Regions from separate parts of the Agrobacterium tumefaciens genome, predicted to be linked through region 2. Evidence: riboswitches for the same ligand, from Rfam matches in the RefSeq annotation. Region 2 holds a riboswitch; each other region holds the start of a gene.
What was found. A riboswitch is a leader RNA that binds a small molecule or an ion and turns the genes downstream of it on or off. The one in region 2 is predicted to bind thiamine pyrophosphate.
Positions count from the first base shown of each region.

Region 1 (3,272 bases), on a different replicon from region 2:
CGGAGAGGAAACGCGGCAGGCGGCTGTCTTTTGCGAGATCGCGATGGGTGACGAAGATCAGCTCGTCATAGGCCGGCACGCCATGCTCCTCCGGGAAGAACGAGCGGCCTTCATGGCCTTCGAGCTTCATCTGCGTCAGTTCGAAATTACGGAAACCACCGAGCGTTGCATCCACTTTGCCGGCGATAAGCGATGGTGAGAGCGAGAAATTGACGTTGATGAGTTCGACATCATCCTTCGTCAGCCCGTCCTTTTCCAGCATGCGCTTCAGCATAGCATCTTCAAAACCGGAAACGGAAAAACCGACCTTCTTGCCCTTCAGGTCTTTCAGGCTTTTGATCGGCCCGTCGGCCAGAACCGTGACGGTGTTGAGCGGGGTTTCGACCAGCGTGCCGAAACGCACGAGCGGCAGACCGGCATCGTGATCGAGATAGAGGTTCGGCTGGTAATGCACGCCGATATCGGCCTGTTTCGCCGAGACGAGGCGCGGCACGGCGGAAGGGTCGGCCGGCGGCACCAGTTCCACGTCCAGTCCGGCATCGGCAAACAGACCGCGTTCCCTGGCGATCACCATCGGCGCATGATCGGGGTTCACGAACCATTCGAGCAACACGGTAAGCTTGTCGGCGGCCTGCGATTGCATGGGGGCAAGCGCGGTTGTTGCGGCGATGACGAGGGAAAGAAGCGTTCGTTTCATGGTGCCGAAAGTCTCCGTAAATATCTGAGAGGAATGGTGTGTTCTGTTTCCTTGGCCCAGGGGGCCAGATTGGCGGTCGCCCGGTCGACGATGAGCCGCAGCAGCACCGCCATGACGGCGAGAATGGCCATGGCGGCAAACATCGTGTCGGTCTGCATGCGGGCATTGGACTGGATCATGACGAAACCGAGCCCGGCTGATGCGCCCACCCACTCGCCAATGACGGCGCCAAGCGGGGCGAGTGGGGCGGCCACCCTCAGCCCGGAAATGAGCGACGGCAACGCCAGCGGCACGCGCAGCCGCGTGAGGATCTGCCAGTGGCTCGCCTCCGTCAGCGAGGCGGCATCGAGAATGGCGCGATCCGTGCGGTTCAGGCCATCGGTGAAGGAGGAGGCGACCGGAAAGAAGATGATGATCGCGGTCATCACCACTTTCGAGGCCATGCCGAAACCGAACCAGAGCACGAGGATGGGGGCGAGTACGAAAACCGGAAACGCCTGCAGCACGAGAACCATGGGCCAGACGAGGCGGCCAAGACGCGGGATGGCGGCGACTGTAAAGGCAACGAGGATGCCGGCGGCGATGCCTGCCGCAAGCCCGAACGCCATTTCGCCTGATGTCACCATGGCCTGCCCGAACAGGAAGCCGGGCTGGCGCCAGAAGGCGGCGGCGACATCGGCTGGCGACGGCAGGATATAGCGCGGCGGCGCAAACAGCCACGTGCCTGCCTGCCAGAGAAGCAGCAGAAGGCCGATACCGTTCAATGCATGGGTGGCACGCATGAGCCGGACCTCAGACGCAAACGCACCATGTGCGAAGGACAGAAGGTTTCAGCATCATCATTCGGTCTCCAGATGTGACAATCACGGAGATCATGGCCAAGCGGAGAAGAGAAAGGGCAGCGCCTGAAGGGTGCGACAGTTTCCGTTCCTACGCCGGCATGACCCGGATCAGGTATATAAGGGTTCGGCGCAATGCCGTCTCAGTGCCGCAGCACACCCCTCGGAAGAGGTTGATTTCTTAGGAGAATTCAAAACTCATGTCAAATGTTCTTCTTCTAATGTTCCTTTTTGCGCCGCCGCATCGGCAAATTGCCAATGAAATTGCTAATAAGTCTGCCGGAGCGGTTAAATCAAAAACAAAATACCAGGCGATTTCTAAGTTGTTTTCAAAATATATTTCTATATCTGACTTGCTTTCAAAACGAATTGAAAGTAAAAAATTCAGCATTAGCAAATTTATAGTTGACGAATATTCGTGATCCCGGGTATAGAATTCACAATCGAAGGAGGTTTCTTCCAGTTGCATTGATGAGGTTTTAGTTCCATGATTACGCAAAATTACATTCATAAACGGCAGAACGGTTATTATTACTTCTGCGTCAACATCCCAACGCGATTGCTCTCGTCAACGACGAGACGGCAAATTCTTCGCTCTTTGAGGACCAGAGATTTAGCGACGGCGAAGAAGCGGGTGGCGACGCATGTCGCTCAAATCCTGCCGCTCTTCGATGAAAACCGTCTGCCCGATGAAGCTCATATTGACTACAAGCGGGTTAAGGCAACCGCCGAGAAACTGACCGGAAAGTACGAACCGCATAAGGCAGTTTCCGAACAAACCGTCGATCAGTTGATAGAGCGTATCAATGAAATCGTTGATGTCCGCGCCGTGATGCCGAATCCAAATGTTGTGCAGACCGCTGCTTTAGTCGGCGCAATAGAGACGCCGTCGCTCTCTTGGGTAGAGGCATTCGAAAAATTTAAAGCTCTCTCTTCGGAGAAGGTGAAGGGTAAGAACGAGCTTCAGACAAAACGTTTCTGGCGGCGCTACGAAGTTAAGACCGAAGATTACATCGCTGCGATGGGGGATACTGATGTGCTGAAGATCACCAAGACCGATGTAAAAAAATACCGTAAAGTTTTGAAGGAAAAGATCGATAACGGCGAGTTTCTAAGCAACGAAGCTAATAAGAAGATTAGTTGGCTTGGGGTCATATTGGAAACCGTCTTCGATGAGGAATACGAAGGCAGGGAAAATCCCTTCGCAGGCATCAGGATTTCTGGCTACGAAGACGATGGCAAACGAGCACCGTTCACGGCTACCGAGATATCAGCCGTTACCGAAGGCTTGAAAACGTCAGGCGCACGACCTGAAATCAAAGCTCTTATCCGCATTGGCATGTGTACAGGTGCGAACGCGAAGGAAATCGCGCTACTCACGCCGACCGATATACATCTCGATGCGCCTGATCCGTACATTTCCATTCGCCCCAATGAACTTCGCGGCAAGGTGAAGCGGGGAGGGGCGCGTCACAGAGATGTGCCGCTAGTTGGCGATGCGCTCGCCGCCATGCGTGAATTTCCAATCGGCTTCACTATTTTCCATACGAATGAAGGACCAACTCAGGTCAACTGCGCGATGTCGGACTTTTTCAGGAGGGTCACGCCGGGCAAGGGGAAGGGCTTCGGAAGCTTCCGTCACAACATGGCGGATTGGCTTCGCCGGAGCGGTGCGAATGACACCCTGAAGGATTCAATTCTCGGGCACACAAACACCAAATCCCATTCGATGCACT
Region 1 is NZ_CP039904.1:317,111-320,382, reverse strand. Features, by position in the region: gene CFBP6623_RS16680 (ABC transporter substrate-binding protein) at 1-697, opposite strand, end outside; gene CFBP6623_RS16675 (ABC transporter permease) at 694-1,479, opposite strand; TPP riboswitch at 1,608-1,710, opposite strand; gene CFBP6623_RS16670 (hypothetical protein) at 1,737-1,958, shown strand; gene CFBP6623_RS16665 (DUF6538 domain-containing protein) at 2,024-3,272, shown strand, end outside.
Region 1: linked by a shared signal. The riboswitch ahead of CFBP6623_RS16675 (ABC transporter permease) and the one ahead of thiC (phosphomethylpyrimidine synthase ThiC) in region 2 are both predicted to bind thiamine pyrophosphate.

Region 2 (3,272 bases):
CATCGTAAGCCCGGCAGATATCGCAAATCTCGTCGAAATGCTCATAAAGGAAGCTTTCGCGATGATGATGCAGACACCACTTGGCCATGATCGAGCCACCACGCGAGACGATGCCGGTGACGCGGTTGACGGTGAGCGGAATGTAATGCAGCCGCACGCCGGCATGGATGGTAAAATAATCCACGCCCTGCTCCGCCTGTTCGATCAGGGTGTCGCGAAACACCTCCCAATTCAGATCCTCGGCAATGCCGTTGACCTTCTCCAGCGCCTGATAAAGCGGCACTGTGCCGATCGGCACCGGCGAATTGCGGATGATCCATTCGCGGATATTGTGGATGTTGCGCCCGGTGGAAAGGTCCATGACGGTATCCGCACCCCAGCGGATCGCCCAGACCATCTTCTCCACCTCTTCCGCCATGGAGGAGGTGACGGCGGAATTGCCGATATTGGCGTTGATCTTCACCAGAAAATTGCGGCCGATGATCATCGGCTCAAGTTCCGAATGATTGATATTGGCGGGGATGATGGCGCGGCCTGATGCCACTTCCTGCCGAACGAATTCCGCCGTCACGTAGTCAGGTATATGCGCACCAAAGCTTTCGCCATCGCGGACCAACTTCTCCTTTGCCGCCTCGCGCCCGAGATTTTCGCGGATGGCGATGAATTCCATTTCCGGCGTAATGATGCCGGCCCGCGCATAAGCAAGCTGTGTCACCGCCTTGCCGGCCGTCGCCCTGAGTGGCTGGTGGCGCACGGAAAATTCGGGCGTCAGGCGCTCGCCGGTGGCAAAGCCGTTATCCTCCGGCTTGACGTGCCGCCCTTCATAAGTCTCGACATCGCCGCGCGCCATGACCCAGTCGTGGCGCAGTCGCGGCAGACCCTTTTCAATCAGAACGGGATGTGTGGGATCGGTATAGGGGCCGGAGGAATCGTAAACCGTCACCGGCGGTTCGCCGGCTGTCGGATGAACCGCGATCTCGCGCATCGGCACGCGGATGTGCGGATGCAGGATCCCTGGCTTGTGGATTTTCGTGGAAGCAGCATGCGGTCCGGTGGTGACCGAAAGCGGAAGATTCTTGGCAGCGATATTCATCTTGAGGCTCCAAAGTTTGACAGTGGAGACCCAGTTCGAGCCGGAATGATGGAAAATACCGCAGCGCCGACAGCGCATTGCACACGCCAGCCGACCGTCGGTCTTTGCACCGTCCCTACGCCAGTATGAACTGGATCAGGTTCAACGGGTCACTGCGCATGAAAGCAGAATCTCAGCCCCTTGACGGGACACCCCTGGTGAATGGCCACAGGAAAAAACACCGGTCGCCTTTTGTCAAGGCCGCCGATCAACGCTTGGCAAAGGTGCGGGAATGGCGCATGCTGCCGTTAGTTGTAATTAACCTAACGGTTTAGGTGAATATTATCGTTTGGGACATAACGATAAGCACAAACCTTCCTAATGTTAATTTCATTGGAGATACGTCGGAATGAATGCGACTATTCGTGAAATACTGGCAAAATTCGGCCAGCTTCCCACCCCCGTCGATACGATTGCAGATGAAGCAGATCTTTATGCGGCAGGCCTTTCTTCCTTTGCATCGGTGCAATTGATGCTGGGTATCGAGGAAGCATTCGATATCGAGTTTCCCGACAATCTGCTGAACCGCAAGTCCTTCGCCAGCATCAAGGCCATTGAAGACACCGTTAAGCTCATTCTGGATGGTAAAGAGGCTGCCTGATGAACGTGACCGTAGCGCCGCAGGATGAAACGCTGTCCGCGCGCGCGGGCCGTGTCGCGACCATTGCCGCCAAACATGCAGACGAAGTGGATGTCACCGGCCGCTTCCCGCAGGAAGCTGTCGATGCATTGCGGCAGGAACGCCTGCTGGGCATCCAGGTCCCCGCCTCCCTCGGCGGCGAAGGCGCATCCCTGCAGCAAATCGCCGATATCTGCGCCCGGCTCGGCCAGGCCTGTTCGGCAACCGCAATGATTTTCGCCATGCATCATATCAAGCTGTCCAGCCTGGTGGAACACGGCGAGGCAAGCGCGTGGCATGCGGAGTTCATGCAACGCATCGCCAGCGAACAGCTTCTGCTCGGCTCGGCCACCACCGAAGGCGGCATTGGCGGCAATCTGCGCAACTCCATCTGCGCGATCGAGGTCGAAGGCGACTTTTGCCGGCTGGAAAAGGATGCCACCGTCATTTCCTATGGCAGCAATGCCGATGCGATCCTCATCACCTCGCGCGCCCACAAGGATGCCGCGCCGGCCGATCAGGTGATGACCGTTTTCCTGAAAAACCAGTACACGCTCGAAAAGACCCATGTCTGGGATACACTCGGCATGCGCGGCACCTGTTCGGACGGCTTTCTGTTCCGAGGTGAAGCGCCGGCGGCGCAAATTTTCCCGAAGCCGTTCGCGGAAATCGCCGCGCAATCCATGCTTGCAAGCTCGCATCTCCTGTGGAGCGCCGTCTGGTATGGCATCGCCTCGGATGCTGTGCTGCGCGCCCAGTCTTTCGTCAGAGCGGCGGCACGCAAATCACCCGGCACCGCCCCTCCCGGCGCGATCCGGCTTGCCGAGGTTTCCACCAAGCTGCAGGTTGTGAAATCCAACATCATCGCCGGCATCAAGGCTTACGAGGACACCAAGAGCGATGCCGAAAAACTGATGTCCATGGCCTTTGCTGTTGCCATGAACAATGTGAAGATCTGCTCTTCGGAAACCATTCTCGAGATCATCGACCACGCCATGCTGGTCTGCGGCATCATGGGTTACAAGAACGGCACGCCCTATAGCATCGGCCGCCACCTGCGCGACGCGCACTCCGCGCGCCTGATGATTTCCAACGACCGTATTCTCGGCAATTCCGCCAATCTCCTGCTGGTTCACAAGCAGGACACCAGCCTCTTGGGATAAGACCATGGACATGCAAACATCGTTCCTCGATCGACTGTTCGAAGAAGGCCTGCTGATTGAAACGGGTGTGGACGGTCTTTATGGACGCAGCGGCCAGTTCGAGGACGTCATTGCCGCATTCGAGCGGCTGATTGACCGCACGGGCGCTGCCGATGGTGCCGAAGCGATCCGTTTTCCGCCTGGCATCAACCGCGCCTATTTCGAAAAAAGCGGCTACATGAAGAGCTTCCCGCAGCTGGCCGGCACGGTCCATTCCTTCTGCGGCTGCGAGCTTGACCATGTCAGCCTTCTCAAATGCATGGATGAGGGTGAAGACTGGACCAAGGACCAGAAAGCCACCGACATCGTGCTGACGCCG
Region 2 is NZ_CP039903.1:2,434,980-2,438,251, forward strand. Features, by position in the region: gene thiC (phosphomethylpyrimidine synthase ThiC) at 1-1,093, opposite strand, end outside; TPP riboswitch at 1,188-1,299, opposite strand; gene CFBP6623_RS12300 (acyl carrier protein) at 1,482-1,733, shown strand; gene CFBP6623_RS12305 (acyl-CoA dehydrogenase family protein) at 1,733-2,914, shown strand; gene CFBP6623_RS12310 (amino acid--[acyl-carrier-protein] ligase) at 2,919-3,272, shown strand, end outside.

Region 3 (3,272 bases), 160 kb from region 2:
TTCCTGTTCCAGCCGGAACAGGCCCGCACGCCGATCCGCAACCTCTCTGGCGGCGAGCGTGCCCGTCTTATTCTGGCGCGCATTCTGGCACGGCCGACCAACCTCCTGATCCTCGACGAGCCGACCAACGATCTCGATATCGAAACGCTTGATCTGTTGCAGGAAATCGTTGCGGGCTTTTCCGGCACGGTTATCCTCGTCAGCCACGACCGTGATTTTCTTGACCGTACCGTCACCTCCACCATCGCACCCGCCAATCCGGATCAGCCGGACGGACGCTGGATCGAATATGCCGGCGGTTATTCTGATATGATGGCGCAGCGCAAGGGCGCGGCAGATGAAAAACGCAAGGCGGAGAAACAGGAAAAGGCGAAGGCCGCACCTTCGACTTCCGCTTCGCAAGATCCTGCAAAGGCCAAGGGCAAGCTTTCGTTCAAGCAGAAATTCGCACTCGAAAATCTGCCGAAGGAGATGGAAAAAGCCCAGGGTGAGATCGCAAAACGCGAGCAGCGCATGGCCGATCCCGCGCTTTTCACCAAGGATCCAGCCACATTCAATACGCTGGCGCAGGAAATGACCAAGCTGCGTGAAAAGCTCGAAACCATGGAAGAAGAATGGCTGGAGCTGGAGATGCTGCGCGAGGAACTGGAAGGCTGAAGGGGATCGTCTTTTACTGATTGAACGGCATCCGCCTTTGACAGGGAGGCGGAATTGCCGTTTCCTGTGCGGGTTCGGAGGAATTCAGAAAATGCGCATGATCTTCGTCAATCTGCCCGTCAAGAATATCGAGACATCGAGAGACTTCTTCACGGCGCTGGGTTTCAGCTTCAATCCGGAATATTCCGACGATCGCACGCTCTGCATGATCGTGGAGGAGAACATCTTCGTGATGCTGCTCCAGGAAGAGCGTTTTCGCGATTTCATCAATGGCGATATCGCCGATGCGAAGAGTAGCACCGAAGTGCTGACCTGTCTTTCCGCCGGAAGCCGCGAGGAAATCGACCGGATGATCGCAACTGCGCTTGCCTCCGGTGGCAGCGGCTGGAAACCCGTTCAGGATCACGGCTTCATGTATGCCGGCAGTTTTCAGGATCCGGATGGTCACGTCTGGGAACTGGTGCATATGACGGCGCAGGGCTGACGGCACTGTCTTGCCAATCGCAGACGGCGGGACTACACCATCATCTTGATCTAACGGGGTGTCTTTTGTGCTTGCGTGCAAAAGGCTGAGAGGCTTGCCAACCCGAAGAACCTGATCCGGTTCATACCGGCGGAGGGATTAGACGGCTTTAAGGCAGGCGGCTATTTCCCTTTTTGTTTTGAGGAGATACCCGTGCGCCGTCGTCTTTTCCTGAATTCCCTCGTCGCCGCCTCCGTGTTTCTGCCCGGCCTTGCCGTCGCGCAGGACAAGCAGGAGCTGACTGTCTACACCTATGAGAGCTTCGTGTCCGAATGGGGACCCGGTCCGAAGGTCAAGGAAGCCTTCGAGAAGGTTTGTGGTTGCACGGTCAATTTCGTCGGCGTGGCGGATGGTGTGGCGCTGCTCAACCGCCTGAAACTTGAAGGGGCTGGGTCCAAGGCGGATGTTGTCATCGGTCTCGACACCAACCTCGTCGCAGAAGCGAAACAGACCGGCCTTTTCGATGTCAGCGGCATCGATACGTCGGCGGCCAAGGTGCCGGGCGGCTATGAGGACGATGTCTTCGTCCCCTATGATTATGGGCATTTCGCGGTCGTCTATGACACGCAGACGGTAAAAAACCCGCCGACGAGTCTGAAGGAACTGGTGGACGGCGATCCTTCACAGAAGATCGCCATTCAGGACCCGCGCACCTCCACGCCGGGGCTTGGGCTACTTCTCTGGGTGAAATCGGTATATGGGGACAAGGCTCCGGAAGCATGGGCGAAGCTCAGGAAACGCATCCTGACTGTCACACCGGGCTGGTCGGAATCCTACGGTCTCTTCACCAAGGGTGAGGTGCCGATGGTGCTTTCCTACACCACATCGCCCGCCTATCACATGGTCGCCGAGAAGACGGACCGTTATCAGGCCGCGGCTTTTTCCGAAGGACATTACATCCAGATCGAAGTGTCCGGCCTTCTCAAAAACGCGCCGCACAAGGAATTGGCAAAGCAGTTCCTTGCTTTCACGCTCACATCAGGCTTTCAGGATGCGATCCCCGAAAACAACTGGATGATGCCGGTTGCGGCGACATCGAAGCCTTTGCCCGAGGCGTTTTCCAAACTCGTCGTGCCGCAGAAGACCTTCCTTATGGACCCGGAAGAGGTGGCGAAGAACCGCAAAGCCTGGGTCGACGAATGGCTTGCCGCCATGAGCATGAATTGAGGAAAAGGCACACCTACCCATGATGCTGCGTCGCGATTACCGGCGATCCGTTGTTTTCGGGACGGCGGCCTTTACCGCCGTTTTCCTGTTCATGGCGCTCGCCGTTGCGGCCCTCCTGTCTTTTGATGCCGGCGCATCCGCTGCCAGCATCATGGATGCCTATACGCTGCGTATCCTTCGCTTCACGCTTTATCAGGCAACACTTTCCACCTTCTTGTCCATTGTTCTCGGCCTGCCGGTGGCGTTGGCGCTCGCGCGGCGACGCGACTTTCCGGGGCGTATATGGATCATCCGGCTGATGGCGGTGCCGATGGGTTTGCCGGTGATCGTCGGCGCCTTCGGCATCATCGCCATATGGGGCAGGCAGGGCGTTTTGAATACGGCTCTCGCTTTTGCCGGCGCGGAGCAACCCTTCAGCATTTACGGCCTTTCCGGGATTCTTGTCGCCCACGTGTTCTTCAATCTGCCGCTGTGCGTGCGGCTGATGCTGGCCGGGCTGGAACGCATTCCGGGCGAATATTGGCGCATGGCGGCAAGCCTCGGCATGGGGCCGGTTTCGACGTTTCGCTTCATCGAATGGCCGGCGATTTCGCGGCTTGTTCCCGGCATTGCCGGACTTGTCTTCATGCTGTGCGCCACCAGCTTCACGCTGGTGCTGCTGCTCGGCGGCGGCCCGGCGGCCACGACGCTGGAGGTGGCGATCTATCAGGCGCTGCGGTTCGATTTCGATCCGCAGCGGGCGATTGCGCTTTCAGTTTTACAGATTGTCCTTACCGCAATCCTGCTCGGCCTTCTTGCCTTTCTGCCATCGCCGGAAGCGGAAATCGCCTCGCTTGGGCGGCCCCTTCGCCGCTTCGATGGCAAAGGGGTTGGTGCACGTCTTTGGGATGGGGCGGCAATCAATCTTGTGGTTCTGCTGATCGGC
Region 3 is NZ_CP039903.1:2,590,746-2,594,017, reverse strand. Features, by position in the region: gene CFBP6623_RS13035 (ABC-F family ATP-binding cassette domain-containing protein) at 1-657, shown strand, start outside; gene CFBP6623_RS13030 (VOC family protein) at 749-1,141, shown strand; TPP riboswitch at 1,186-1,296, shown strand; gene thiB (thiamine ABC transporter substrate binding subunit) at 1,334-2,347, shown strand; gene thiP (thiamine/thiamine pyrophosphate ABC transporter permease ThiP) at 2,367-3,272, shown strand, end outside.
Region 3: linked by a shared signal. The riboswitch ahead of thiB (thiamine ABC transporter substrate binding subunit) and the one ahead of thiC (phosphomethylpyrimidine synthase ThiC) in region 2 are both predicted to bind thiamine pyrophosphate.